DNA from 2 places in the Pseudomonas sp. Ma2-10 genome. Region 1 is predicted to be linked to the other one. Evidence: predicted binding sites of a transcription regulator. Region 1 holds the regulator's gene; the other holds the start of a gene.
What was found. The regulator sigma-54, encoded in region 1, starts transcription at its own class of promoters, with help from an activator protein. The targets are predictions, from matches to a motif close to ANTGGCATNNANNTTGCTNT.

Region 1 (15,143 bases):
CGCGCCACGGCCATTGATCGACGTTTCGATGATCTCGGCGCGCTCCATGGTCGGCAGCAGTTTGGCGATGCTGGCGGCAACCTTGTCGAGGAACTCGGCGTCCGGGCTGACCAGAATCGCCTGGGCGTCTTCGTCATGCTCGGCTTGGGAGAACAGGTCCATGGCGATCCAGTCCGGATCAGTCTGACCATCGCAGACCACGAGGATTTCGGATGGGCCGGCGATCATGTCGATGCCGACCTGGCCGAACACGTGGCGCTTGGCGGTGGCGACATAGATATTGCCCGGACCGACCACCTTGTCGACCTTCGGCACGCTTTCGGTGCCGTAAGCCAGCGCAGCGACCGCTTGAGCGCCACCGATGGTGAACACGCGGTCGACGCCGGAAATACAGGCTGCGGCCAGCACCAACTCGTTGATTTCGCCACGAGGCGTCGGCACCACCATGACCACTTCGGTCACACCGGCCACCTTGGCCGGAATCGCGTTCATCAGTACCGAGGACGGATAAGACGCCTTGCCGCCCGGGACATACAGGCCAGCGCGATCCAGCGGCGTAACTTTCTGGCCCAGCACCGTGCCGTCGGCTTCGGTATAGCTCCAGGAGTCCTGCTTCTGTTTCTCGTGGTAGCTGCGTACTCGGGAGGCGGCTTTTTCCAGCGCTTCACGCTGAGGCGCGGTGATTCGGGTCAGGGCCAGTTCCAGGCGCTCACGAGGCAGGATCAGGTCCGCCATGGACGCGACCTGCAGGCCGTCGAACTTCTGGGTGAATTCCACCAGCGCCGCATCGCCACGCTCGCGCACGGCCTTGATGATGTCCAGCACCCGCTGATTGACCGAGTCGTCAGACACACTTTCCCAGCTCAGCAGATGATCCAGATGATGTGCGAAATCCGGATCAGCAGCGTTGAGTCGGCGAATTGCAGTCGGTGCGGTCATAGCGAGAGCCTCATAGGAATGGCGAAAACTCAGGTACCCGAAGCTACCATCGATCCGCTTGGGCACCTGAGAATTCTGGCTATGAGGCGGATAGACGGGCGCGACTTAACGTCGCGCAGGTGAATCAGCCGCGGTGTCGAGACTCCACTGCCTTGCGCAGGGTGTCGATCAACGCCTGGATACGGGCGTGCTGCATTTTCATCGAAGCTTTGTTCACGATCAACCGGGAGCTGATGTCGGCAATGAAATCCTGGGGTTCCAGACCATTGGCGCGCAGGGTGTTGCCGGTATCGACCACGTCGATGATCTTGTCTGCCAGACCGATCAGCGGCGCCAGCTCCATCGAGCCATAGAGCTTGATGATGTCGACCTGACGGCCCTGTTCGGCGTAGTAGCGCTTGGCAACGTTGACGAATTTGGTCGCTACACGCAGACGGCCCTTGGGCTCGACATCGCCGACACGGCCGGCGGTCATCAGCTTGCAGAGGGCAATTCGCAGGTCCAATGGCTCGTACAAACCCTGGCCGCCGTACTCCATCAGCACATCTTTACCGGCGACGCCCAAGTCAGCGGCACCATGTTCGACGTAAGTCGGCACATCGGTGGCGCGCACGATCAACAGACGTACATCGGCCTGGGTCGTGGGAATGATCAGCTTGCGGCTCTTGTCCGGATTCTCGGTCGGCACGATGCCCGCTTCAGCCAGAAGCGGCAGGGTGTCGTCAAGGATGCGGCCCTTGGACAGTGCGATGGTCAACATGGGAAACGTCAGTCCTTATCAGGCTACTGATGCCCGGTCGCAAATGGCGCCGGGCACACATCGAGCCCGAGAAGGCTCGACTTGAAACGAAATCAACGGGCACGTCCCTGTGCCCATGCAGCAGAAACTAGCCCGGTACGCGGCGGATCTTGGCGCCGAGCATCTGCAGTTTCTCTTCGATGCACTCATAACCACGGTCGATGTGGTAGATGCGGTCGATCAAGGTGTCACCTTCGGCGATCAACGCCGAGATCACCAGGCTGGCCGAAGCACGCAGGTCGGTGGCCATGACTGGCGCGCCCTTGAGCTTTTCGGTACCGGTGACGATGGCAGTGTTGCCTTCGACCTGGATCTTGGCGCCCATACGGTGCAGTTCGTAAACGTGCATGAAGCGGTTTTCGAAGATCGTCTCGATCACGGCACCGGTGCCTTCGGCAATGGCGTTGAGGGAGATGAACTGCGCTTGCATGTCAGTCGGGAATGCCGGGTAGGGAGCGGTGCGTACGTTAACGGCTTTTGGCCGCTTGCCGTGCATGTTCAGCTCGATCCAGTCTTCGCCGCAGGTGATTTCGGCACCCGATTCTTTGAGCTTCTCAAGAACGGCTTCGAGGATAGTCGGATCGGTGTCCTTGACCTTCACACGACCGCCGGTCACAGCAGCTGCGACCAGGTAAGTGCCGGTCTCGATACGGTCAGGCATCACTTTGTAAGTGGTCGGGTGCAAACGCTCGACGCCATCGATGGTGATGGTGTCTGTACCGGCGCCAGTGATCTTGGCGCCCATGGCGATCAGGAAGTTCGCCAGGTCGATGACTTCAGGCTCGCGAGCAGCGTTTGCCAGAACGCTGCGGCCCTTGGCCAGAGCAGCCGCCATCATGATGTTTTCGGTACCGGTCACACTGACGGTGTCGAAGAAGAAGTGCGCGCCACGCAGGCCACCTTCAGGCGCCTTGGCCTTGATGTAGCCGCCTTCGACGTCGATGATTGCGCCCATGGCTTCGAGGCCACGAATGTGCAGGTCAACCGGACGCGAGCCAATGGCGCAACCGCCGGGCAGTGCGACTTCGGCTTCACCAAAACGCGCAACCATCGGGCCCAGCACCAGGATCGACGCACGCATGGTTTTCACCAGTTCGTACGGAGCGATCAGGGTCTTGATGGTGCGCGGGTCGATTTCGACGCTGAGTTTCTCGTCGATCACAGGCTCGATGCCCATACGGCCGAACAGCTCGATCATGGTGGTGATGTCGTGCAGGTGCGGCAGGTTAGCCACGGTCACCGGGCCATCACACAGCAGGGTTGCAGCCAGGATCGGCAGGGCAGAGTTCTTTGCCCCGGAGATGCGGATTTCGCCATCAAGACGAACGCCACCGGTAATTATCAATTTATCCATAAGAATCTCGACGCCCTTGGGCTCAGGTGCGCTCGGCCCAGGCCGCGCTGCTGAAAAATTTCATAGTGACCGCATGGATGCTGCCATCGGTGATCCATGGGTTCAAATGGGCATAGATCTGCTGCTGACGCTTCACCGGGCTTAACGCCGCCAGTTCATCGCTAATCACGTTCAGCTGAAAGTTGCAGCCTTCGCCCTCGACTTCTACCAGGGTTCCTGGCAGCTTTCCTTCTAGGAAGCTCTTCACTTCTACGGCCTGCATGCTCAACCTCAATCGGCGCCCTGTGCGCGCGGGTCGGACATCATACAAAAAAGCCCCGCGCCTGCGAACCCCGCGAAGCAGGACTCTGACGGGGGGCCTCTTTATAGATGCGGTTAGGGGTGCGCCAACAGCTCGGTCAATTCGCTGACCTGAGCGATTTCGCGCATGTCTTCTGGCATCCCGCGGATGCTCAGCGCCTTGCCGGCCGCCTCTGCATCACGCATGAAGCACAGCAGCAGCGACAAGCCGACACTGCTGGACTTCAGCACTGCCGAACAATCGACCACCAGTGCCTCGGCCTTGCTGGACTTAATCAGCGCCTGCCCCTGCTTGCGCAAACCGGGGCCAGTGCGGTAATCCAGCATGCCGCTAAGCGTCAACTCACCGGATTCGCTCATGCGAACGGCCGACACACTCATTGAGCTTGCGTCTCGGTTGTTTGCTTCTGACTGACTTCCTTGGCTTTGGCGACTTCCCCGGCCCAATCATTGATGGTCTTGTCCAGGTCATTGCCATTGCGCTGCATCGCTTCAGAGAACTGATCACGGAACAGCTTGCCGATGTTGATACCGTTGATGATCACATTGCGCAGCTTCCACTCGCCGCTGATCTTTTCGAGCGTGTAAGACACAGGATAAATCGCGCCATTGCTGCCTTTGACCGTCATACCGACGCTGGTCCGGTCGCCGGACTCATCCTTGGCAGGGTCTACGACGATCCCCTGATTGTTGTATTCGAGCAAAGCGTTGCCATAGAACTGGAACAGACCCTTTTTGAAGTTCTCTTCAAAGGTCTTCATTTGCGCAGGCGTGGCTTTGCGCGAGTATTTAACCGTCATGATGCTCTTGGAAATGCCCTCGGCATCCACAACAGGTCCGACGATGCTGTCCAGCGCGGCATAAAAATCTTTCGGATCCTGCTTGTACTTCTCTTTATTGGCCGCCAGATCGGCAAGTAGCCGATTGGTGGTGTCCTGTACCAGTTCGTGCGCGGAAGGCGCCGCCACGGCGTTAGCCATCAAAGGCAGGGCCGAGAGTAATACCAACAGGCCACGTCGCAAGGTAGAGATCATTCAAAAGCTCCTCATTTGGCGTCTTTACTAACGGTATTGAGCAGGAATTTACCGATCAGGTCTTCGAGTACCAGCGACGACTGCGTGTCGTGGATGGTTCCACCATCCTTGAGCAAGTCTTCTTCGCCGCCCACGCTGATACCAATGTATTTCTCGCCCAACAGGCCAGCGGTCAGGATAGATGCGGTGGAGTCAGTCGGCAGGTTGTCTACGCGCTTTTCCAACAGCATGGTCACTCGACCGGTGAAACTGTCGCGGTCCAGATCGATCGCCGTGACCTTGCCGATGGTCACACCGGCCATGGTCACTTTAGCTCTGACAGTCAAACCGGCGATATTGTCGAAATACGCATAAAGTTTATAAGTGTCGGTGGTTGCGCTCGGGGACAGGCCACTCACCCGCAACGCCAGCAACAGCAAAGCCAGGATGCCAGCCAGCAAGAAAAGGCCGACACCGATTTCCAGGGTGCGGTTTTGCATCAGAAATCTCCAAACATCAAGGCGGTCAGAATAAAGTCCAGGCCGAGTACAGCCAAAGAGGCATACACCACGGTCTTGGTAGTGGCACGACTGATCCCCTCGGAAGTGGGCTCGCAGTCATAGCCTTGGAATACGGCGATCCAGGTCACGACAAAGGCGAAAACGATGCTTTTGATGATGCCGTTGAGCACATCGTCTGCAAAGGTCACGCTGTTCTGCATGTTGGACCAATAGGAACCTTCATAGACACCCAGCCAGTTGACGGCCACCCACGAACCACCCCAGATGCCCACCACGCTGAAGATCATCGCCAGCACCGGCAGGGAAATGAAGCCGGCCCACAGGCGCGGGGCAATGATGTACTTGAGCGGGTCGACACCAATCATTTCCAGACTGGACAACTGCTCGGTGGACTTCATGTTGCCGATTTCGGCAGTCAATGCCGAACCGGCGCGTCCGGCGAACAACAACGCCGTGACCACGGGCCCCAGTTCGCGCAACAGCGTCAGCGCAACCATCTGGCCGACCGCCTGCTCAGAACCATAGCTGGATAGAATGTTGAAGCCTTGCAGCGCCAGCACCATGCCAATGAATACCCCGGAGACCACAATGATCACCAGGGACATTACGCCCACCGAATGCAGTTGCTTGATCAGCAAGCCAAAACCGCCGCCAATGCCGCCACGGCCAAACAAGGCATGAAACAGGAATATCGCCGAACGGCCGAACACCCCCAGCACGTCAATGCCAGAGTGGCCGAACCGGCGAACCCGTTCTATCAGTGAAATCTTGCGCATCAACGCTTCCCCAGAAGATCTGCGCGGTAATCCGTCGCTGGAAAGTGATAGGCGACCGGACCGTCAGGCTCGCCTGTCATGAATTGACGGATGCGCGGCTCCTGCGAGCTCATCAACTCCTCGGGAGTGCCCTGCCCCAGTACCTGGCCTTCGCCGACGACATAGATGTAATCGGCGATGCTCGCGGTTTCGGCCAGGTCATGGGAGACCACGATACTGGTGATGCCCAGCGCATCGTTGAGCAGGCGGATCAGGCGCACCAGCACGCCCATGGCGATGGGGTCCTGGCCGACAAAGGGCTCGTCATACATAAGGATCTGCGGATCGAGGGCAATTGCCCGGGCCAGCGCGACACGACGCTTCATGCCGCCGGACAACTCGTCAGGCATCAGATCGATAGCGCCACGCAAGCCCACGGCCTGCAATTTGAGCAGGACGATGTCCCGGATCATTTCTTCCGGTAGTTCGGTGTGAACGCGCAGTGGAAAAGCGACGTTCTCGAACACATCGAGATCGGTAAACAGAGCACCGCTCTGAAACAGTACGCCCATGTGCTTGCGCGCATCGAACAGGTCACTGCGCGATAGCTTCGGCAGGTTCTGCCCGTTGACCCAAACTTCGCCTTTGGTGGGCCGCAACTGTGCGCCCATCAGCCGCAACAGCGTAGTTTTGCCACACCCGGAAGGCCCCATGATGCCGGTGACCTTGCCGCGCGGGATACGTATATCGACGTTATTGAAAATGCTGCGCGTTCCGCGCTTGAAGGTCAGTCCCTTCAGCTCGACCGCGTAGGCTTTATCGGCACTCATCTAAACTCCTTGCGATGCAGCCTCTCACTCGGACGCCTGACTTTCTGGCGAAAGCACATACCTCCCGGGCAGGCCGAACTGGCGGCGAACTATATCACTGCAAATGCCACGCGCCCAAGACCCAAGCCGCGCCATGTTCAGCAACTTGACGGAGTAAAAGCTTCTATTCGGAGGTATTCGGTAACTGAGAATGACAAAGCGTGACGAACTTGCGTGAGGGTTTCGATCATTACCGTTATAATCGCCGCCTTTTCATCAGGCTATACGATTTCTGACATGAGCCAATCCAGCGACCTGATTCAATCTGCCCAACGCACCATCCGCCTCGAACTGGAAGCCATACAAGGCTTGCTGCCCCGTATCGACGCAGATTTCGTACGCGCTTGCGAGATGATTCTGGCCAGCAAAGGCCGCGTGGTCGTGGTCGGCATGGGGAAATCCGGGCACATCGGCAACAAAATTGCCGCCACCCTGGCCAGCACCGGCACCACAGCCTTTTTCGTGCACCCGGCCGAAGCCAGCCACGGCGACATGGGCATGATCACCCGCGACGACATCATCCTGGCGCTGTCTAACTCCGGCTCCACCAATGAAATCGTCACCCTGCTGCCGCTGATCAAACGCCTGGGTATTCAATTGATCAGCATGACCGGCAACCCTGTATCACCGCTGGCGAAGGCTGCCGAGGTCAACCTTAACGTGCATGTAGAGCACGAAGCCTGCCCACTCAACCTGGCACCGACCTCGTCGACCACCGCCGCGTTAGTCATGGGCGACGCCCTGGCCGTTGCGCTGCTGGAAGCCCGCGGTTTTACGGCTGAAGATTTCGCCTTTTCCCACCCCGGCGGCGCCCTTGGCCGACGCCTGCTGCTGAAAGTGGAAACCGTCATGCACGCCGGAGCAGAATTGCCCCTGGTGCAACGTGGCACGCTACTCAAGGACGCCTTGATGGAAATGACCCGCAAGGGCCTGGGCATGACCGCGATTGTAGAGCCCGATGGCAAACTGGCCGGGATCTTCACCGACGGCGACTTGCGCCGCACCCTTGACCGGACCATCGACATCCACCATACGTCCATCGACGAGGTCATGACCGTCCACGGCAAGACCGCCCGGGCCGATATGCTCGCGGCCGAGGCCTTGAAAATCATGGAAGACAATCGAATCAATGCGCTGGTAGTGGTAGACAAGGAGGACCGTCCAATCGGCGCCTTCAACCTGTCCGATCTGCTGCGCGCAGGAGTAATGTGATGAGCACCGACCTGCTGCAACGCGGCAAGAACATCCAACTGGCGGTTTTTGACGTCGATGGCGTACTGACCGACGGACGCCTGTACTTCCTCGAAGACGGCAGCGAATTCAAGACGTTCAACACCCTCGACGGCCAAGGCATCAAGATGTTGATGGCAGCCGGTGTGCAGACCGCTATCATCAGCGGCCGCAAGACCCCGGTGGTCGAGCGACGAGCGAAGAACCTCGGAATTCCACACGTGTACCAGGGGCGCGAAGACAAACTGGTGGTGCTCGACGAACTTCTTGCCCAACTCAACCTAAGCTATGAGCAAGTCGCCTATCTCGGCGACGACCTGCCGGACCTGCCGGTGATTCGCCGTGTCGGCCTGGGCATGGCGGTGGCAAATGCTGCCAGTTTCGTCCGTGAACACGCCCACGGCATCACCCAGGCCCGCGGTGGCGAAGGTGCCGCTCGCGAATTCTGCGAACTGATCCTGCGCGCGCAGGGCCGCCTTGATGCGGCAAACGCCGCGTACCTGTGAGCCAACTATGCTGAGCAAAAAGATTCGCAAATTCCTGGTGTTCGGTTGCATCGCAGCGATATTCGCGGCGGTCGGCTACTGGAACATCAGCCCGGAACGCTTCCTCGATCAGCCGGTGGCAAAGATCGATGAAACCGCGATCGACTATTACGCGACCAACGCCCACAGCATGCAATATCTGCCGGACGGCAAACTGCAATACGACATGACGTCCGACAAGGTTGAACACCTGAAAGCCACCGAAGTGACGCTGCTGACCAATCCCGACCTGAACATGTTCCGCGGCACCGAGTTCCCGTGGCACGTCCAGAGCGAGCACGGAGAAGTAAATCCCGACGGCACTCAAGTCGAACTGATTGACTCGGTGCGTATCACGCGCTTCGACGAGAAAAACCGCAGGACCCTGATTACCACCACCCGCATGACAGTGTTCCCGCAGCGGCAATATGCGCAGACCGAGCAACCCGTTAGAATCGACGGCGCTGGTGGTGTGACGACTGGCAAGGGAATGAAAGCGTATTTGAAAGAAAGCAGGATACACCTGCTATCGAACGTAAGAGGACAGTATGAGGCTCGTTAAAACCCTCCCTATTTTGCTCGGTCTGAGCGCAGCACTGGGAAGCGTGAGCGCCTGGGCACTGCCGACCGATCAAGCGCAGCCTATCCGCATTCAGGCCGACGACGCCCAACTGGACGACAAAAATGGCGTTGCCACCTACAAAGGTGACGTGATCATTACCCAGGGCTCGATGATCGTTAAAGGCAACACCGTGACCATCACCCGCACGCCGGCCGGCGACATTGACGTGGTGACTTCGGTGGGCAATCTTGCCTACTTCGAGCAGTTGCAGACAGCGGGCGACACCAAGCCGGTTCAGGGCTACGGAGTGACCATCCAGTACCACGCCTCGCAAAACCGCGTTGTATTGATTGATCGAGCCAAAGTCATCGACAAGGACAGCAACGTCACCCAAGGCGAGAAAATCGTCTACGACACGGTCAAGAAACTTGCGAGCGCCGGTCGCGCGACGGGCAGCAAGATCACCGAATCGCGTCCGCGCATCGACATGGTAATCCAGCCAAAGAAGAAAACCGACGAGCAAAAGGCCCAGTAATGGCAACTCTGAAAGCTCAGCATCTGGCCAAGAGCTACAAGAGCCGCCAGGTCGTGCGTGACGTGAGCCTGTCGATCGACAGCGGTCAGATCGTCGGCCTGCTAGGCCCCAACGGCGCCGGCAAAACCACCTGCTTTTACATGATTGTCGGCCTGGTACAGGCCGATCAGGGCCGCGTACTGATTGACGACCTTGATGTCAGCCACCAACCCATGCACGGTCGAGCGAAGGCCGGCATCGGCTATCTTCCGCAAGAAGCTTCGATCTTCCGCAAACTCTCGGTAGCCGACAACATCATGGCGATCCTCGAGACCCGCAAGGAACTCGACAAGGCCGGCCGTCGCAAAGAGCTGGAAAGCCTGCTGCAGGAATTCCACATCAGCCACATCCGCGACAATCTCGGGATGAGCCTGTCCGGCGGTGAACGCCGCCGCGTGGAAATCGCCCGAGCACTGGCTACCAACCCTAAATTCATCCTGCTCGACGAACCGTTCGCAGGCGTGGACCCGATTTCGGTGGGCGACATCAAGCAGATCATCTACCACCTCAAGGCCAAGGGCATTGGTGTGCTGATCACCGACCACAACGTCCGTGAAACCCTGGATATCTGCGAAACCGCCTACATCGTCAACGATGGCCAGCTGATCGCCGAAGGTGACTCTGCCACCATCCTGGCCAACGACTTGGTCAAGGAAGTGTATCTGGGCCATGAGTTCCGCCTGTAAGCACTGAAGTGTCTGGCTGGTTGCTCGAGCGCTTGTCCCAATAAAAAATCAACATTTTTTTTATTGTTACAGCGCTCTAGGCAAACGTTGCAGTTTCGGGCATATAATTTGCTTATGTTTGGCGCTCCGGCGCCCTATAGTGGATGGCGCATGTGCGCCGGCGAATAAGGTGTTAAGCCCCTGCCATGAAACCATCGCTAGTCTTGAGAATGGGCCAGCAGCTGACGATGACACCGCAGCTGCAACAGGCCATCCGCCTACTCCAATTGTCGACCCTGGACCTGCAACAGGAAATCCAGGAGGCCTTGGAGTCCAATCCGATGCTCGAACGCCAGGAAGAAGGCGACGACTTCGATAACGCCGACCCCTTGGCCGACAAAGCCGAACAGCAACCTAACGTCGACATTCAGGAACCCTCCTACCAGGAAACCGCCCCGACGGTGGACAACCTCGAGGAAGGCGACTGGAATGAGCGCATCCCCAACGAATTGCCCGTCGACACCGCGTGGGAAGACGTCTACCAGACCAGCGCCAGCAGCCTGCCGAGCAACGATGACGACGAGTGGGATTTCACCACCCGCACATCGGCCGGCGAAAGCCTGCAAAGCCACCTGTTGTGGCAACTGAACCTGGCCCCGATGTCCGACACTGATCGCCTGATCGCTGTAACTCTGATCGACTGCATCAACAATCAGGGATACCTGGACGAAACCCTCGAGGAGATCCTCGAAGCCTTCGACCCGGAACTGGATATCGAACTGGACGAAATAGAAGCCGTCCTGCACCGCATCCAGCAATTCGAACCCGCTGGCATCGGCGCCCGCAACCTGAGCGAATGCCTGCAGTTGCAATTGCGTCAGCTGCCCGCCAAGACGCCTTGGCTGGTCGAGGCCAAACGCCTGGTCACCGATTACATCGACCTGCTCGGCAGCCGCGACTACAGCCAACTGATGCGTCGCATGAAGCTCAAGGAAGATGAACTGCGTCAGGTGATCGAACTGGTGCAGAGCCTCAACCCGCGCCCGGGCTCGCAAATCGAGTCCGGCGAAGCCGAATACGTCGTTCCAGACGTGATCGTACGCAAGGACAACGAGCGCTGGCTGGTGGAACTGAACCAGGAATCCGTGCCACGACTGCGGGTCAACGCCCAATACGCCGGTTTCGTGCGCCGCGCCGACACCAGCGCCGACAACACCTTCATGCGCAATCAGTTGCAAGAGGCCCGCTGGTTCATCAAAAGCCTGCAAAGCCGCAACGAAACCCTGATGAAAGTAGCCACTCAAATCGTCGAACATCAGCGCGGCTTTCTTGAATACGGCGACGAAGCCATGAAACCGCTGGTCCTGCATGACATCGCCGAAGCGGTGGGCATGCACGAGTCGACGATTTCACGGGTGACCACGCAGAAATTCATGCATACCCCACGGGGCATATATGAACTGAAATACTTTTTCTCCAGCCACGTCAGCACCTCCGAGGGCGGCGAATGCTCGTCCACGGCAATCCGCGCGATCATCAAAAAACTGGTTGCCGCGGAAAATCAGAAAAAGCCGTTGAGTGACAGCAAGATCGCTGGTTTACTGGAGGCACAAGGCATTCAGGTGGCTCGCCGCACCGTCGCCAAGTACCGCGAATCCCTCGGGATCGCGCCTTCGAGCGAACGCAAGCGGTTGATGTAGAGCCACGCCACAGCGTTCCAGTGGCAGGCATTTCTGCCTGCCGCTTTATGCACTGGCAACGAAGGAGAAGCTGTATGCAAGTCAACATCAGTGGACACCAACTGGAAGTGACCGAACCTCTTCGCACCTACATCGGCGAAAAACTCGAACGATTAGAGAGGCATTTCGACAAGATCACCAACGTGCAAGTCACGATGACGGTCGAAAAGCTCAAGCAGAAAATCGAAGCCACGCTGCATATTCCCGGCAATGAAGTGGTCGCAAACGCGGAGCATACCGATATGTATGCGGCGATCGACGCACTGACCGACAAGCTGGATAAACAACTCAAAAAGCATAAGGAAAAGACCCAAAGCCTCCTCCAGGGCGCCACCGGTCGTTAACACTCCCAACCCATGATCCGACTTGAAAGCATCCTGACCCCCGGCCGTTCCCTCGTGAACGTGCCGGGTGGCAGCAAAAAGAAAGCCCTCGAGCAAATTGCCAACCTTATCCACAAAGAAGTACCGGATCTGGAGATGCAAGATGTCTTCGAGGCTCTGATTGCCCGCGAAAAACTCGGCTCAACCGGTTTTGGCAACGGCATCGCCATTCCCCACTGCCGCCTGAAGGGCTGTACTTCGCCCATCAGTGCCCTGATGCACCTTGATGCACCCATCGATTTCGACGCCATCGACGGCGCCCCGGTTGACCTGCTGTTCGTTCTGCTGGTCCCGCAAGCTGCTACCGATGCGCACCTGGAGTTACTGCGCCAGATCGCCAGCATGCTCGACCGCAAGGAAGTGCGCGAAAAACTGCGCAGCGCCCCGAGCAATGAAGCCTTGTATCAGGTTGTCCTGGACGAGCAAAACGGTCATTAATCATGCGTTTGATCATCGTCAGTGGCCGCTCCGGCTCAGGTAAAAGTACCGCACTCGATGTTCTTGAGGACAACGGCTACTACTGCATCGACAACCTGCCCGCCGGTCTGTTGCCGGAACTGGCCGAACGCGCGTTGATTCACACCGAACTGGCACAACCGCTGGTTGCCGTATCCATCGATGCGCGTAACTTGCCGAGCCACTTGTCGCGGTTTCCCGAACTACTGGAAGAAGTGCGCAGCCGGCATATCCAGTGTGACGTGCTTTATCTGGACGCCGACGAAGAAACCTTGCTCAAACGTTTCTCGGAAACCCGCCGTCGTCACCCGCTGAGCAATGCCAATCGCTCGCTGGCCGAGGCCATCAATGATGAGACCGCCCTGCTCGGGCCGATTGCCGACCTCGCCGATCTCAAAGTAAACACCACCAACCTGAACCTGTATCAGCTGCGAGATACCATCAAGCTGCGTCTGCTGAACCAGCCGGAACCCGGTACGGCGTTCCTGGTGGAGTCCTTCGGCTTCAAGCGTGGCATGCCGGTGGACGCTGACCTGGTGTTCGACGTGCGCTGCCTGCCGAACCCTTACTGGAAGCCAGAATTGCGCGATCAATCCGGGCTCGACCAACCGGTTGCCGAGTACCTGGCGGCACAGCCGGACGTCGAAGAGATGTTCCAGGACATCTCCACCTACTTGTTCAAGTGGCTGCCACGCTTTGCCGCCAGCAACCGCGCTTATGTCACCATCGCCATTGGCTGCACCGGCGGCCATCACCGCTCCGTCTACCTGACCGAACGTCTGGGGCAGGCCCTGCAAAAAACCCTGAAGAACGTCCAGGTTCGCCACCGCGACCTCAGCTAAAGGATTCACACCGCGATGCCTGCTCTGGAAATTGAAATCATCAACAAGCTGGGCCTGCATGCCCGCGCTTCTGCAAAATTCGTTGGCGTCGCCGGTGAGTTCAAGGATTGCACGATCAGAGTAGGACGCACGCCGGAATCCACGGTCGACGGAAAAAGCATCATGGCAATGATGATGCTCGCTGCAGGCAAGGGCACCAAAATCCACCTGAGCACCGAAGGTGAACGAGCTGATGAGGCGCTGCAGGCATTGGTGGATTTGATCAACGACTTCTTCGGCGAAGGCGAGTAACCCTCGCTTAGTCGAGCGCTGTATCCATCACTATCATCAAGCAAAACCCGATCAGTAACATTGCCCCGGCCGCCAGTGCCAATCCCAAGGGCAACAACAGTTCGGCCAGGCTCACTAGCCAGGCGCACAACAACGCGACATCCCCGCCAGCAATAACAGCCATCCGAATGCTCAACAAAACATTCGTCCAGTTACTCATCGATCGCCTCAGCCAAGGAGCCTTCAGGATTGCCGCCGCGCGCAGCTGCTCCGGCCACTCGGCAAACCCGGTGCCTTCCACCGCAGCGTTGAGGTCGTTGATGTAGGTCGGGTGATGCAGGGTGTAATGGATTCCCATGGTCTGCGCATCGATGTGCAGCAATCGATGCGTACGCGGGTACTCGCCGTACTCGCTGATAAAATTCAGCAGCTCGACCTATGTTTTGCTGCTCTGGCGCAACGCTGCTTCACGCAGGGCCGGCGCCAGTCACGGGTCCTGCATGGTCCTGGCGCACAGGTACTCGACGCTCTCCTCAGGCTGGTTCAGACGCAAATCACCCGGTATTGAGAACCGAAACACCCCGACGAAACGCATAAGCTTCATTGTGGGAGCGATGTAGGACGCATAAAAAAAGGCGCGCCACCTGATGGGGTGGTACGCCTTTTTTGTGTAGCGGTTTGCGTTAGCTACCCGCCACCGTCATACGTTCTATCAGCACCGAACCTGTACGAATGTTGCTGCGCAGCTCCAGGTCATTACCGACGGCAACGATCTGTTTGAACATGTCGCGCATGTTGCCGGCGATGGTCACTTCCTGGACCGCAAACTGGATTTCACCATTCTCGACCCAGTAACCCGCCGCGCCACGGGAGTAATCGCCAGTGACCATGTTCAGGCCCTGGCCCATCAACTCAGTCACCAACAGGCCGCGACCCATGCGGCGCAGCAAGGCTGCCTGGTCTTCTTCGCCATGGGTGACGAACAGGTTGTGCACACCGCCAGCGTTGGCGGTGCTCGGCATCCCGAGTTTACGGCCAGAGTACGTGCCGAGAATGTATGAGACCAACTCGCCTTTTTCGACGAACGGTTTGGCGTACGTTGCCAGACCATCGCCATCAAACGCCGAACTGCCCATAGCCCCCATCAGGTGCGGACGCTCATCGATGGTCAGCCATTCCGGGAACAGTTTCTGTCCCAGCGTGCCTTCAAGGAACGAGGACTTTCGATACAGACTGCCGCCGGAAATCGCCGAGAGGAAACTGCCGAACAAACCACCGGCCAGTTCTGCGGAAAACAGTACCGGCACTTCACAGGTCGGCACTGGACGCGCGCCCAGACGGCTCGCCG
Region 2 (15,143 bases), on a different contig from region 1:
AGGTGATTGCCGTGCTGTTCGTAGGATTCGACTACACCGACGCGCAGAACGCGCAGTTCGCCAACCTCAAGCGCTTCCGTATCGGCCAGACCGGTTCTCTGGCGTTGCTGGATGAGCAGAGCAAATGGCTGGTGCCGATCGCGGGTGTACAAGCGCTGGATCAGGCGACTCCGACCATCGTTGGTTTGGCGAAAACGCCGGGCAAGGGCGAGTTCTGGAGTGACAAGTCCGAAGATTTCTACAGCATTGCCGTACCGTTTGAAGGCGGCCCATGGTCGGTCGTGGCGAGCATGCCGAAAACCGAGATCCGTGCGGTGACCTGGAGTGTCGGCATTCAATTGGCCATTGGCAGTTTGCTGGCGATGTTGATCGCTGTGGGTTCGGCGGTCTGGCTGCTGCGCAGCAAACTCGCGCCGCTGGGCGATTTGGTGCGTCAGGCGGAAGCCTTGGGCGCCGGTGATTTGAGCGTGCGTCTGAACGTATCGAGCAATGACGAAATCGGTCAACTGGCCCGCGCGTTCAACCAGATGAGCCAGGCGCTGTCGACCATGGTCGAGCACATCCGCAAGGCCTCGCAAGAGGTCAACAGCCGCGCCCAGGCCTTGTCCGGTCTTTCCGGTGGCGCCTATGAAGGGATGGAGCAGCAGTCGGGCGAAATCACCAGCATGGCCGGCGCCGTGGAAGAGTTCAGCGCAACGTCCCTGAACATCGCCGACAACATGGGCAACACCCAGCGGCTGGCCCAGGAAAACGCGCAGCAAACCCAGATCGGTCGTACGTCGATGGACGAAGCGTCCTCGTCTCTGGAGCAAATCGCGGGTGCGCTGAACAGCACGGCGACAGTGATCAATACCTTGGGTCAGCGCTCCCAGGAAATCGGTGGCATCGTCGGTGTGATTACCTCTATTGCCGATCAAACCAACCTGCTGGCGCTCAACGCCGCCATCGAAGCCGCTCGTGCCGGTGAGCAGGGGCGTGGTTTTGCCGTGGTTGCCGATGAGGTTCGCAACCTGGCTTCGCGTACCCGCCAGGCGACAGATGAAATTTCCGGAATGATTCAAAGCATCCAGCAGGAAACCGGCAACGCCATCAGCACCATGGAGCAGGGCAAGGTGTTGATGCAGGAAGGCCTGTCACGTAACGCCAATGTTGCGTCGGCCCTGGCGAGTATTGATGAGCAGAGCCGCTCGGCGGGTCAGCAGTTTGCGGCGATCACCACCGCCACTCAAGAACAGAGCAGTACCGCCACCTTGCTCAGCAGCAACCTGCAAAGCATTGCTCTGGCGAACAGTGAGCAGCGTGAAGTGGTGTCCAATCTGGCGATCACCGCCAAAGAGCTGGAGAAGCTGGCGGCGGATTTGCGGCATGAGGTTGACCGGTTCCGTTGAGGCACTGCCGCATTCTTTCTCTGCCGTGAGCTGAGTTGTGTTGTTTTTAAGCTGAATGAACCGTTTCGGCAAGTCTATAAAAATGGCACAACTCCAAGAAAGGCTCCTGTCATGACCGCGCTCAAACTCATCATCGCTGTCGGCTACCTCCCACGCCATGGCTTGGGATTACGTCCTGCTCGACACCGACAAAGCGGCTCAGAACCGGCAGATCACCAGTCAGCATCGTCGATGTCGATAACGGCAAGATGCATCTGTCGGTGGGGTTCAATACCCAGCAGTTGCTGGTGTTCTCGTTGTGGAAAAACAGGAACCGCCGGTATCAACGGCCGCTTGGTTTGGTGCCGACGATTGGGGTGAAAGAGCAGAAGCAGTTCCAAATCAGCGACAGCTTGCTGGCGGACAAGGGGGCTGTGGATAACGCCGAGGGTGGATCTTACCAAGGAGTAATCCCTGCTAATTTGTGCTCGGCCGGTATTGCAGTGCTTCGGCCAAGTGCTCGCGGGTGATGCCATCGACTTGCTCAAGGTCCGCCAGGGTGCGCGCCACTTTGAGCAGTCGATGGGCTGACCTTAGCGACAAGGTCAGTCGTTCACACGCAGTTTCCAGCCAGGTTTCGTCGGCTGTGGATAAGTTGCAGTGGCGGCGCAGGCCTGGCAGATCGAGAAAGGCGTTGGCGCAGCCCTGGCGTTTGTGTTGCCGTTCGCGCGCGTCGGCGACCCGAACAGCTGCAGTGGCCGTGTCGTCGCCGGCCTTCAACGCAGGATTCAACGCCGTAGCTTCCCGCGCTACGGTCAGGTGCAGGTCGATGCGATCCAGCAGTGGCCCCGACAACTTGTTGCGGTAGCGCTGGACCATGTCGGGTGTACAAGAGCAGCGACCGCTTGGCTCGCCAAGATATCCACAGGGGCACGGGTTCATGGCCGCCACCAACTGGAATCGCGCCGGGAATCGTACGCGGTCCTTGGCGCGGGAAATCACGATGCAGCCCGACTCCAATGGCTCTCTCAGAACCTCCAATACCTTGCGATCAAATTCCGGGAGTTCATCGAGGAACAGTACGCCGTGGTGGGCGAGGGTGATTTCGCCGGGTTGCGGTTTCGATCCGCCGCCAACCAGCGCCGCGCCTGAGGCAGAGTGATGGGGCTGTCTGAAGGGTCGTTGCGGCCAATGACTCAGCGGCACGCAGCTAGCGACCGATTGAATGGCCGCGACTTCCAGCGCTTCGCTCTCCGCCAGGGGTGGCAAGAGCCCCGGCAGACGGCTCGCCAGCAGGGTTTTTCCGGTGCCTGGAGGTCCGCTGAATAACAGGTTGTGAGCGCCCGCAGCGGCAATCAGCAACGCACGCTTGGCCGAGAGTTGGCCCTGCACTTCATTCAAATCGGGGTAGGGTTTGCTGGCATAGAGCAATCCATTGGAAACATAAGGTTCAACCGGCGTGTGGCCATTGAAGTGCGCGACCGCTTCGAGCAAATGATCCACCGCGATCACCTTCAACCCCGATGCCAGGCACGCTTCTTCGGCATTCGCCCGTGGCACCATCAGCGAGCGTCCGGCCTTGCGTGCGGCCAGTGCTGCTGGCAGTACCCCCCGAACTGCCCGCACGGCGCCTGAGAGCGCCAACTCCCCCAGGCACTCCACATCATCCAGCGTCAGAGTCGGCACCTGCACACTGGCTGCCAGAATACCCAAGGCAATCGCCAGGTCGAACCGCCCACCGTCCTTTGGCAAGTCGGCAGGTGCGAGATTCAAGGTGATGCGGCGTGCCGGGAATTGCAGTCCCGAATTGATGATCGCACTGCGTACTCGATCTTTGCTTTCCTTCACTGCCGCTTCGGGCAAACCGACCATCGTCAGCGACGGCAAGCCGTTGGCCAGATGGACTTCGACGGTGACGGCGGGCGCATCCACGCCAATCTGGGCGCGGCTGTGGACGATAGAGAGGGACATGGTCGTTCCTTGAGCTGAAGAGCACCGCTTCCTGCGGTTTTTTAAAGGGTAGCCGGATGGTGGGTTTCCAGCCTTGGGGCTGAGGCGCAAAACGTTCGCAGGATGTTGCGAGGTCATTGCGCGGGCGAAAAAAACCGCCATTCAGGCGGTTTCTTCAAAACAATCCTCACGCTCTTCCACCGGCGAGCAAGCTCGCTGACCGTTGAGCGGTGGTGTTACTCGGCAGGCGGATTCAGCTTCGCCTCAAGCTCCGCCACTTTCGCCTCAAGACTCTCCAGCCGTGCCCGAGTGCGTGCCAGCACAACCATCTGGCTATCAAACTCTTCCCGGCTCACCAGATCCAGCTTGCTGAAGCCGCTCTGCAGCAGCGCCTTGAACTGGCTTTCGATTTCGCTTTTCGGCAGAGGGGTGTCGCCGCTGAAGAGGCGGGAGGCGGTGCCGCTCAGGGCATCGAGGAAGTCTTTGGGCGCGAGCATAGGGAATGTCCTGTCAACAATGGCGGACAGTGTATCACGCAGTGTCTATAGTCAATTTCGCGCTCAGGGGTGCACGCTTTTCGAGCATGGGGGCGGACGGTTGCGCACTGTTGTTGTGCGTATCCGTGGGGGCCCTTTGCGCGAAGCAGCATGCGGCAGCGGGCAAAGGCTTGAAATCAATGGGTTTTGGCGAGATGGCAAGCTTTCTGCTTAGTCGGTAGTGCCCCATGCACTGATGCAGTCGCTGTGACGAATGCAGTGCGCCAAGCGGAACGGGGGAAGTGTTTCGTGCGGAGTGGTTAGCAGGCGTCGGACGGGCAGGTAAGGCCGACGATGCGTTACAAAGCCAGGCACTGCGCTTAGACTTGAGTCGGGTTTGTTTTCCTGGGGCAAGTCCACCAATTCGGGAGAGAGTTTTCATGAAGCTAGTCACTGCCATCATCAAGCCGTTCAAACTGGACGACGTACGCGAGTCGCTGTCCGAGATCGGCGTGCAGGGCATTACCGTTACTGAAGTCAAAGGCTTCGGTCGGCAGAAGGGTCACACCGAGCTGTATCGCGGCGCGGAATACGTGGTCGATTTCCTGCCAAAGGTGAAGATCGATGTCGCCATTGACGACAAGGATCTTGACCGGGTTATCGAGGCGATAACCAAGGCGGCCAACACCGGCAAGATCGGTGACGGCAAGATCTTCGTGGTCAATCTGGAACAGGCGATTCGCATCCGTACCGGCGAAACCGATACCGACGCAATCTAAGCCGCCACAAACCCAACGCCCCAGGAGAAAACAATATGACTCTGCGTAAATTCGCAGGGCTAGGAGCCCTGTTGTCCCTCGTAATGCCCAGCCTGGCTATGGCGGCAGACGAAGTGGCGGCCCCAGTCCTCAACTCAGGCGACACCGCCTGGATGTTGACCTCGACAGCCCTTGTACTGTTCATGACCATTCCCGGCCTCGCGCTGTTTTACGGCGGCATGGTTCGCTCCAAAAACATTCTTTCCGTGATGATGCAGTGCTTTGCCATTACCGGCCTGATCAGCATCCTGTGGGTCATTTATGGCTACAGCATCGCGTTCGACACCACCGGCATGGAACAGGGCGTCGTCAACTTCAATTCATTCTTCGGCGGCATGGGCAAGGCTTTCCTCGCCGGTGTCACTCCATCGAGTCTGACCGGTCCCGCGGCGCTGTTCCCTGAGGCGGTGTTCATCACCTTCCAGATGACCTTCGCCATCATCACCCCTGCGCTGATCGTCGGTGCCTTCGCCGAGCGGATGAAGTTCTCTGCGATGCTGATCTTTATGGGCGTCTGGTTCACCCTGGTTTATGCACCGATCGCGCACATGGTCTGGTCCGGTGACGGCGGCCTGATGTGGGACTGGGGCGTGCTGGACTTCGCCGGCGGCACCGTGGTGCACATCAACGCCGGCGTGGCCGGTCTGATTGCCTGCCTGGTACTGGGCAAACGCAAAGGTTTCCCGACCACGCCGATGGCGCCGCACAACCTCGGCTATACGCTGATGGGCGCGGCGATGCTGTGGGTAGGCTGGTTTGGTTTCAACGCCGGCTCGGCTGCTGCAGCAAACGGCACCGCAGGTATGGCGATGCTGGTGACCCAGATCGCAACCGCCGCCGCGGCATTGGGCTGGATGTTTGCCGAGTGGGTCACTCACGGCAAACCAAGTGCATTGGGTATTGCTTCGGGTGTTGTGGCCGGTCTGGTTGCGATCACGCCTGCCGCTGGCACCGTGGGCCCGATGGGTGCGCTGGTAATCGGTCTGGCAGCGGGTGTGGTGTGCTTCTTCTGCGCTACCACGCTGAAACGCAAGCTCGGTTATGACGACTCCCTCGATGCCTTCGGTGTACACGGTATCGGCGGTATCCTCGGCGCGATCCTGACCGGTGTATTTGCTGCACCGTCCCTGGGTGGTTTCGGCACCGTCACGGACATCGCCGCACAAGTCTGGATTCAGTGCAAAGGCGTGGGCTTCACGGTGATCTACACCGCGATCGTCACCTTCATCATCCTCAAGGTCCTGGACGCCGTCATGGGTCTGCGTATCACTGAGGAAGAAGAAGCCGTCGGCATCGATCTGGCACTTCACAACGAACGCGGCTATAACTTGTAAGTACGCGCACAAAAACTTGCCCGGCTTGCCGGGCATTTTATTGTCTGGAGTTTGTCAGTGAAGGAACTGCTGAAAGGTTTTTTCGTACACGTTTAGTGGCGTTTACGACGAGCGTTTTTCTGCGGCTAATGGCTTACATGATTGAAGGAATATTAGGGCCTTTGCTTTTTCCCAGAGCGCGCTAGAATGCGCCCCGAACGTGCGGAGAACTGTATGTGGCAACAGACTCTGATTACCCTGCGGGCGAGGCCTCGGGGCTTTCATCTGGTAACGGACGAGTTACTCGCCGGCCTGCCTGAACTCAAGGCATGTCGGGTCGGTCTGGTGCATTTGTGGCTGCAGCATACCTCGGCGTCGTTGACCATCAACGAGAACGCCGATCCGGCGGTACGTCGCGACTTCGAACGATTTTTCAATCGTCTGATCCCACAAGGAACAGACGGCTATGAGCATAACGACGAAGGCCTGGACGACCTCCCGGCGCACTTCAAGGCCAGCGTACTTGGCTGCCAGCTCAGTTTGCCAATCTCGGCAGGCCGACTGGCGCTGGGAACCTGGCAAGGCGTTTATCTGGGCGAGCACCGTGATAATGGCGGTGCCCGTAAAGTCCTCGCTACCGTATACGGTGAAGGGGCATAAACCGCTGGTTACCAGCGGTTGTAGAATTTTTCCGGCGGCCTTCGACAGATGGCGAAGCTGGGCTATAACTAATCTGCTTTTCGCAAGTCATGAGGTAGAACATGAGCGACGATGATCTGGAAAACGACGACCTCGAAGTAGGCGACGACGAAACCGAAGAAGGTCTGGAAGCAGCGACGGACGACGTTGCTGAAGACGATGGCGGTGAAACGCCCGTTCCGACCGCCAAAGGCAAGGCAAAGGCCGCGGTATCGGCTGATGAACTGCCGAGCGTCGAAGCGAAAAACAAGGAGCGTGATGCGCTGGCGCGGGCTATGGAAGAGTTCCTGGCCAAGGGTGGCAAGGTCCAGGAAGTGGAGGCCAATGTGGTCGCCGATCCGCCCAAGAAACCTGATAACAAGTACGGCAGCCGGCCTATCTGAGCCTGCTACTTGCTTGCTGAAAAAGCCTGCCGTCGCTGCGGGCTTTTTCATGGGCGAAGAACAGGTCTTGGGCTTGGCGCGATACCTTGTGGGAGCGAACTCGCGCCCACAAGGTATGTGTGTGATCTCAGGATCAGTGTTGGGCGTTCCAGAGGGCCAACAACGCCGGCAACTCGCTCAAGCTGCGAATCTCGGCATCCGGTGCCTTCTCGGCTTCCCAGACTTTGCCCGCCGGGTTAAACCAGATCGCCCGCAATCCCGCCTGCTGGGCGCCTGCAATGTCGTCACCCGGATGATCGCCGATATGCACGGCCGTCTCGGCCATCGCGCCGCCCCGTTGCAACGCCTCATGAAACAGTCGCGCATCCGGTTTGCCGATGCCGATGTCTTCGGCGCACAAGGCAAACTTGAAGTAATCCGCCAGCCCTAACCGACGCACATCGGCGTTGCCATTGGTGACCACGCCGAGGGCGTAGTGATTGGCCAGTTTCTCCAGGGTCGGTTGCACCTCCGGGAAGATTTCCAGCTGATGTCGCGCATGCAGAAACACTTCAAAACCCTTGTCGGCCAGATCCGAAGCTTGACCATGGTCGTAACCGACCTCTTCCAGCGCGTGGAACAAGACTCGTCGGCGCAGGGCGCTGATGCGGTGCTTGAAGCCCGGCTCACGGCTCAGGATCTGCTCACGAATCGCCCACAAATGCTCCACCGGCACGGCGCCCAGATTCGGTGCATGCTCGGTCAGCCATTCGCGCAATATGGCTTCGGCGCTGACGATCACCGGGGCGGTATCCCACAGGGTGTCGTCGAGGTCGAAGGTGATCAATTGAATTCTCATGACTCATCGCCTTTGATGCGTTTGGCCCTTGGATGGGCACTGTCGTAAACCGTCGCCAGGTGCTGGAAGTCCAGGTGGGTGTAGATCTGGGTGGTTTTGATGTCCGAGTGACCGAGCAGTTCTTGAACCGCCCGCAAGTCTTGGGAGGATTCCAGTAAATGGCTGGCAAAGGAGTGCCGCAGCATGTGCGGATGCAGGTTCTGCCCCAGTTCACGCGCGCCAGCGGCTTTAACCCGCACCTGAATTGCCCGTGGGCCCAGGCGCCGGCCTTGCTGGCTGACAAACACCGCGTCGTCCGCCGGATTGGTCATGGCCCTTAGCGGCAGCCACAGCTCCAGTGCTTCGCGAGCTTTTTTGCCGACCGGCAGCAGTCGGGTCTTGCTGCCCTTGCCGAGCACTTGAACCATGCCGTCGGCCAGGTCCAGCTGACCCAGATTGAGCCCGGTCAGTTCCGACAGTCGCAAACCTGAGGAATAGAACAGCTCCAGAATCGCCTGATCCCGACGCGCCAGAAAATCATCCTCCACCGCGCCCTCAAGCAGTTGCAGCGCACGATCGGTGTCGAGGGTTTTTGGCAGACGACGCTCGCCCTTCGGCGGCGCCAGGCCGTTGGCCGGGTCGTGGTCGCAGAGGCCTTCGCGGTTCAGATAGTGATAGAGCCCGCGCACCGCCGACAGCAGCCGCGCGAGGCTACGCGAAGATTGGCCTTGAGCATGCAAGCGCGCGATCAGGCTGCGCAGGCGCTGAATGTCCAGGCCCGCCCAACTGCTGATGTTCTGTTTGACGCACCAGCCCAGCACTTTGTCGAGGTCGTGACGGTAAGCGTACAGCGTGTGAGGCGACACCTGTCGCTCACTGCGCAGGTGTTCGCAGTAAGCGTGCAGTTGCCGCTCCATTATCAGCGTACCGAGCGCAGAGAGGTGTTGACCCGTGGCAGCACGCGGCCCATGACTTCGGCGATGTAGCTGAGGAACAGCGTGCCCACTGAGCTCTTGTAGTGCTGCGGGTCGCGGCTGGCGATGGCCAGGACGCCGTGGATGCCTTGGTAGTTGATGGCGACAACGGCGGTGGAACCGATCTGTTTGCGCTGTTCTTCGCCAAACAGGAAGTCCAGTTCGTGTTCACGCAGGCTACCACTGACGCTCTTGTCTTCCGAGAGCAAGCCACCGATGGCCGTTTGCGCATCAGCATGCGTGACCCAGCGGCCCACCGGCATCGGGTTGTCACCCAGTAGGATCAGGCTGACGAAGGGCACCTGGAAGTCCTGGCGCAGACTGTCTTCGACACTGATCACCACGTCTTCCAGGGTGGTGGCGTCCATCAGCGTGAGAATCAGGCGGCGGGTCTTGTCGAAAAGGCGATCGTTGTCACGGGCTACGTCCATCAAGTGCGAGAGGCGATGACGCAACTCGATATTGCGGTCGCGCAGGATGGTCATCTGGCGTTCGACCAGCGAAATGGTGTCGCCGCGCTGATGCGGAATGCGCAAGGTGGCGAGCAATTCTTCATGCTCGACAAAGAAATCCGGATGAGCCTCCAGGTAGGCGGCAACCGCCGCCGCCTCAAGGCTTTCGGAAAGCGATTCGTCGGGCTGTAGGGCGGGAACCTGGGGCTTATCGGTCATGGGTTTGGCTCACTCAAAGACGCACTTGTCCTTCATATACGCGCACTGCCGGGCCGGTCATCATGACCGGTTGGCCAGGGCCTGCCCATTCAATGGACAGACGCCCGCCGGGCAGGTCGATCAATAGCGGCGAATCCATCCACCCCTGGCTGATCGCAGCCACTGCGGCAGCGCAAGCGCCGGTTCCGCAAGCCTGGGTTTCCCCGGTCCCGCGTTCCCAGACGCGCAACTGCGCGCGGCTTCGGTCGATGACCTGGAGAAAACCGACATTGACCCGCGCCGGGAAGCGCGGATGGTTTTCGATTTTCGGCCCCAGTTCATGCACCGGTGCATTGTTGATGTCGCTGACCCGCAGCACTGCATGGGGGTTGCCCATGGACACGGCGGCCAGGTCGACCAGATTGCCGTTGACGTCGACCTGATAGCTCGTGGCTTGCTCCGGCGCTTCAAAGGGAATATCGGCTGGCACCAGGCGCGGTGCGCCCATGTTGACACCGATCTGCCCGTCGCTGCGGATATCCAGTTCGATGATGCCGCTTTTGGTTTCGACGCGGATTTGCCGCTTGGCGGTCAGGCGTTTATCGAGCACGAATCGTGCGAAACAGCGCGCACCGTTGCCGCACTGTTCCACTTCGGAGCCGTCGGCGTTGAAAATCCGATAGCGGAAATCCACGTCCGGATTGCTTGGCGCTTCGACGATCAGCAACTGGTCGAAACCGATGCCCGTATGCCGATCGCCCCATTGCTTGGCGTGTTTGGGCAGGATGTGCGCATGCTGGCTGACCAGGTCAAGGACCATGAAGTCATTGCCCAGGCCGTGCATCTTGGTAAAACGCAGCAGCATGGTTTTACTCCGGCAGCAGGCTTTCGCCAGCAAACAACTCGGCTACCGTCTCACGGCGACGCACTTCAAATGCCTGATCACCGTCCACCAACACTTCAACGGCGCGGCCGCGGGTGTTGTAGTTGGAACTCATGACAAACCCATAGGCACCGGCCGAATGCACGGCCAGCAGGTCGCCTTCTTCCAGCGCCAGTTCACGATCCTTGGCCAGGAAGTCGCCGGTCTCGCAGATCGGCCCGACGATGTCGTAGGCACGGGCAGCGCAATTGCGCGGGCGCACGGCGGTGACGTCCATCCAGGCCTGGTATAGCGCCGGGCGGATCAGGTCGTTCATGGCTGCGTCGACGATGGCGAAGTCTTTGTGTTCGGTGTGCTTGAGGTACTCGACCTGGGTCAGCAGCACGCCGGCGTTGGCGACGATAAAGCGGCCCGGTTCGAACACCAGCGCCAGATCACGACCGTCGAGACGCTCGCGCACAGCGTTGATGTAGTCGGCAGCCAATGGCGGCTCTTCATCGCGGTAACGTACGCCCAAACCACCACCGAGATCGATGTGGCGCAGGTAAATGCCGCAATCGCCGAGGCGGTCGACCAGGTCCAGCAGGCGGTCGAGGGCGTCGATGAATGGCGCCAGGGTGGTCAGTTGGGAGCCGATGTGGCAATCGACGCCGACCACTTCCAGGTTGGGCAGTTGGGCGGCACGGATGTACACGTCTTCGGCGTCGGCGATGGCGATGCCGAACTTGTTCTCTTTAAGACCGGTGGAAATGTACGGGTGGGTGCCGGCGTCGACATCCGGGTTCACGCGCAGCGAGATCGGCGCGCGAACGCCCAGCTCGGCGGCGACCACTTGCAGACGTTCCAGCTCATCGGTGGATTCGACGTTGAAGCAATGCACGCCGACTTCCAGGGCACGACGCATGTCCTCACGGGTCTTGCCGACACCGGAGAACACGATCTTGTCGGCGCTGCCGCCAGCGGCCAGTACGCGATCCAGTTCGCCACGGGAGACGATGTCGAAACCGGCGCCCAAACGCGCCAGGACATTCAGTACACCCAGGTTGGAGTTGGCCTTGACCGCAAAGCAGACCAGGTGCGGCATGCCGACCAGCGCATCGGCGTAAGCCAGGTACTGGGCTTCGATGTGCGCGCGGGAGTAGACGTAGGTCGGTGTGCCAAAGCGTTCGGCGATGGCGGACAGGGCAACACCTTCCGCGAACAGCTCGCCGTCACGGTAGTTAAAAGCGTCCATGGCGTTCCCTTATTGGTAGACGTCGTGCTTGTGTGCTTTCGACGGCTGCTTTTGCGAGGACTGGGCCTGCTCGGCAGGGTCCTGGGAATCGTCGGGCAGGTACAGCGGGCCTTTTTGACCGCAGGCCGATAATAAGCTGGCAAAAGCGACGAGCGAAGCGAGCGCAGCAAGGGAAGAGATCAGGCGCTTCATGGCGAAATCCTTGAAAATGCATTAATTGCGCCGGAGTATACCGGCCACCCGGCAGCTTGCCTATGCGACGGGGCTCCCGTCCGGCGGGGCTTGGACCTTGGAGCGGTAACTTGTCCTGCGCGGTACACGGATATTTCATAACGCTATCGGGCCCTTGGTCGTTATCCTTTGCAATCACCGGGGCTCGCCCGTATCTTGCGGCGCTTGAGCGTGAGTAGACACTTTTTGAGGTTCCCGCAATGAGTTTGACTGAAGCCCGTTTCCACGATCTGGTCGATGCCACCCAGCAAACGCTGGAGGATATTTTTGACGAGTGTGACCTGGATATCGATCTGGAGAGCTCGGCCGGTGTGCTCACCGTCAAGTTCGAAAACGGCAGCCAGTTGATTTTCAGCCGTCAGGAGCCGCTGCGGCAGCTGTGGTTGGCGGCTGTGTCCGGCGGGTTCCACTTCGATTACGACGAAGAGAGCGAGCGCTGGATGTGCGACAAGAGCGAAGAGCAGCTGGGCGAAATGCTTGAGCGCATCGTCACGCAGCAAGCTGACGCCGAGCTCGATTTCGAAGGCCTGTGAGATCGTGACCCAGCCTGCGCCCGTTCGTCCGCCCAAACCGCTCTACAGCAATGTCAGCCCGGCGGTGGCTTCGCCATGCAGTGGGGTGTGTCGGCTGGATGAGCAGAAGGTCTGCCTTGGGTGTTTTCGCCATGTCGAAGACATCCGCGAATGGCGCTCGGCCGATGACGATCGTCGCCGTGTCATCTGCACGCAGGCCGCACAGCGCAAACAGGTCGGTGGCGCCTGACTTGTATATTTATTGAGCTGTGATAGTGTCCGGGTACGCCTCAACTCATCGAGGTTCGTGAAAACCCCGCCTTCTTCTGGCGGGGTTTTGCTTTTTCTGTGCAGAAGAAAGGAGTCTGCCCAAATCATGACCGCACCTTCAATCACCCTTACCCGTCTGGACGTGCAACGTCTGGAGCGCCTGATCGATAGCCTGGATGACACGCTGCCGGGCGTTATCGCGCTGCAAACCGAACTGGACCGCGCCGATACCCTGGTCGGTCACGATGAAGTACCCGCCGATGTCGTGACCATGAATTCCCGTGTGCACTGCCGTGAAGAAATCAGTGGCAAGGACTATCACCTGACGCTGGTTTACCCGAAGGAAGCCAATGCCGACGAAGGTAAAATTTCCATTCTTGCGCCAGTGGGCAGTGCTTTGCTCGGTATGAAGGTGGGTCAGCACATCGACTGGCCTGCTCCGGGCGGCAAGACCCTCAAACTGACGCTGCTGGAAGTCGAATCGCAGCCTGCCAATGGTGGCGCCTTCCCGGAATGACGTCCCCTCAAGCCTGCTCGAGCGCCTCGTTCAATGCGCGCTCCAGGTCAGCCTTGTAGCGCAAATACAAAATGCTAGAACTCTGACCATCACCGAGCAGGCCCGACAGGTCCAGGTCGGTGATGTAACAGCGATAGCGTTCGGTTTCACGGCGCTGCTCGACGATTTCCCGGGCGACCACGCTGAACAGTTGGTCGCCATGTTCCAGTTCTGAAAACTCCCGCTGATTGCAATACAACGTGACCTGCCCCTGTCCCGGTGCGGCTTTGCCGACAATCGCCTGCACGTCGTAGAACGGTTTGTTAACCGGGGTTTGCGGCGCTGGCCGAGCTTCGACCCGACGCGCCCGTACGGGACCGGAGGGCAGCAGTTGGTAATACAAGGTGTCCAGGCTCAGCGGCTGGGTGACGTCCATCGGCAGCAAGGCGTCGCGCCGGTACTGAATCGATTGCAGGAAACGTTGCAGCGGCACCAGCAGGCTTTGCTCGTCGTGGTAGGGCAAACGCTGCTGCCATAAGGCATTGAATTCATCCAGTACGTACAGGTCGGCGTGGTATTCGTTGATCCGGTAGAACACCTGAATGCAGTCGGGCTGGCCCATCGGCAGGACCAGCGCCAGGTCGTGGTCTTCCAATGCCATCGGGTCCCGGTGCAGCGGGCTGTAGCGTGTCCGCTCTTCGCCCAGGTAATCGACCAGTGCCGGCAGCGTGGCGAGGGCGACATGATTGACTTGACCGGGCACCAATTCCAACACGTGGTAGTGCTGCTGGACCTGAATCAGGTAGCGATGATTGAGTTTGCTCAACAGCAGATTCTGCGCGGTGTCGAGGATTTCCTCGACTCGCCGGGCGATGAATTGTGCGCGGTTGTGGCAAAAGCAACGAACCCGCAACGTGGGTTGTTGTAGCCCGCCGGGCAGGTTGTTGAGGTAATCGCGCACGCAATCGAGCAGCGCGTGAGGGCCGTCGAAGCGGCTGACCAGCACTTCGTTCCAACTATTGAGCGTGACTTGATCCAGGGTCAGCACCAGGTTTTCCCGGACGCCGGCGTAACTGAGGGAATCGGTGCGCTCGGTGGTCATCAGGATGTTCAGGTCGCGGTGGTGCTTGAGTGGATCGACGCCGACGTTCACCAGAATCAGTACTTCACTCGGCACACTGGCGCGCAGTAACGGTTCTTCGGCGACAGTCGTCAGCGGCAGGACGATGCTCTGTTGCAGGCTGGCGAGCAGGTTGAACAGTTCGAACTCGCTCAGGTCGCTGCTGCCGGGATGCAAGGCCAGGCGAGTGCTGCTGTCGATCACACCATTGCGGTGGCACCAGGTCAGCAGCTCCAGCAGTTGGCGGCCGCGCTTGATCGGTGCGAAATGCTCCCATTCGAGGGCCGTCAGGCTGCCGTTGTACAAACCCCACTGAGTTTGACCCGACTCTTTTTTGTTCGGCGCATGCACCAGCGTGAGGGTGTCTTCGGCCAAGTCCGGGGCAATGCCAGGGTTGATGAACTCGACCTTGTCGGCCTTGCGCTCGAAGGCCGCATACAACCGTCGACCCAGCACGTTGAGGTCGCGCTTGTTGATCAGGCTGACGGTCTGTTCGTTGCGGGCGAACTGGGTCAGGAAACGATAGCTGTAATTGAGCTCGTTGACCAAGGCCCTGCGTTCAGAGCTGACCTGACGGACTTTCCACTGGCTGCGGCTATCGAGCAGGGCCAGTTGACGATGGTCCCACTGCCATTCGTGGGTCAGGCGTTTGAGCAACGACCGCTGCCAGCTCTGAGTGCGACTGTTGCTGCCGGTGAGTTTGCGATTGACCTTCAGGTACAACGCCCGGCGTACCAACTCCAGTCGTTGCGGCTCACCGCGGGCAGTCAGGTATTCCTCGATGCGCCGGTAAACCACGACGTACGGGTCCAACTCGTCAAGGTCGAGCCGATTGGCAAACACCGCTTGCTTGAAGCGCAGGCTCAGGCAATGGACCTTGGGGTGTTCGCTGGCGTAGACCTCGGTCAGCAGCAGTTTGAGGACCGATTTGTACGGCGACTCGATGCCCT

Region 2: glnK (P-II family nitrogen regulator) is a predicted target of sigma-54. The motif match lies at 4,008-4,027, and genes of this name have one in related genera.

Annotation. Positions count from the first base shown of each region.
Region 1 is NZ_JBTEYL010000001.1:412,673-427,815, forward strand. Features, by position in the region: gene hisD (histidinol dehydrogenase) at 1-939, opposite strand, end outside; gene hisG (ATP phosphoribosyltransferase) at 1,064-1,699, opposite strand; gene murA (UDP-N-acetylglucosamine 1-carboxyvinyltransferase) at 1,827-3,092, opposite strand; gene ACXPVS_RS01830 (BolA family protein) at 3,115-3,354, opposite strand; gene ACXPVS_RS01835 (STAS domain-containing protein) at 3,468-3,773, opposite strand; gene ACXPVS_RS01840 (MlaC/ttg2D family ABC transporter substrate-binding protein) at 3,770-4,426, opposite strand; gene mlaD (outer membrane lipid asymmetry maintenance protein MlaD) at 4,438-4,905, opposite strand; gene mlaE (lipid asymmetry maintenance ABC transporter permease subunit MlaE) at 4,905-5,702, opposite strand; gene ACXPVS_RS01855 (ATP-binding cassette domain-containing protein) at 5,702-6,511, opposite strand; gene ACXPVS_RS01860 (KpsF/GutQ family sugar-phosphate isomerase) at 6,788-7,762, shown strand; gene ACXPVS_RS01865 (KdsC family phosphatase) at 7,762-8,286, shown strand; gene lptC (LPS export ABC transporter periplasmic protein LptC) at 8,294-8,866, shown strand; gene lptA (lipopolysaccharide transport periplasmic protein LptA) at 8,853-9,401, shown strand; gene lptB (LPS export ABC transporter ATP-binding protein) at 9,401-10,126, shown strand; gene ACXPVS_RS01885 (RNA polymerase factor sigma-54) at 10,312-11,805, shown strand; gene hpf (ribosome hibernation-promoting factor, HPF/YfiA family) at 11,880-12,188, shown strand; gene ptsN (PTS IIA-like nitrogen regulatory protein PtsN) at 12,201-12,665, shown strand; gene rapZ (RNase adapter RapZ) at 12,668-13,525, shown strand; gene ACXPVS_RS01905 (HPr family phosphocarrier protein) at 13,541-13,816, shown strand; partial or broken gene ACXPVS_RS01910 (ZIP family metal transporter) at 13,824-13,952, opposite strand; partial or broken gene ACXPVS_RS01915 (hypothetical protein) at 14,031-14,222, opposite strand; gene pmbA (metalloprotease PmbA) at 14,479-15,143, opposite strand, start outside.
Region 2 is NZ_JBTEYL010000002.1:384,769-399,911, reverse strand. Features, by position in the region: gene ACXPVS_RS04495 (methyl-accepting chemotaxis protein) at 1-1,388, shown strand, start outside; partial or broken gene ACXPVS_RS04490 (DUF4432 domain-containing protein) at 1,631-1,813, shown strand; gene ACXPVS_RS04485 (YifB family Mg chelatase-like AAA ATPase) at 1,845-3,338, opposite strand; gene ACXPVS_RS04480 (accessory factor UbiK family protein) at 3,554-3,814, opposite strand; gene glnK (P-II family nitrogen regulator) at 4,234-4,572, shown strand; gene ACXPVS_RS04470 (ammonium transporter) at 4,608-5,945, shown strand; gene ACXPVS_RS04465 (secondary thiamine-phosphate synthase enzyme YjbQ) at 6,159-6,584, shown strand; gene sutA (transcriptional regulator SutA) at 6,686-7,006, shown strand; gene ACXPVS_RS04455 (HAD family hydrolase) at 7,140-7,844, opposite strand; gene xerC (tyrosine recombinase XerC) at 7,841-8,740, opposite strand; gene ACXPVS_RS04445 (DUF484 family protein) at 8,743-9,468, opposite strand; gene dapF (diaminopimelate epimerase) at 9,482-10,312, opposite strand; gene lysA (diaminopimelate decarboxylase) at 10,317-11,564, opposite strand; gene lptM (LPS translocon maturation chaperone LptM) at 11,574-11,756, opposite strand; gene cyaY (iron donor protein CyaY) at 11,996-12,328, shown strand; gene ACXPVS_RS04420 (DUF1289 domain-containing protein) at 12,333-12,557, shown strand; gene rnk (nucleoside diphosphate kinase regulator) at 12,684-13,094, shown strand; gene ACXPVS_RS04410 (class I adenylate cyclase) at 13,102-15,143, opposite strand, start outside.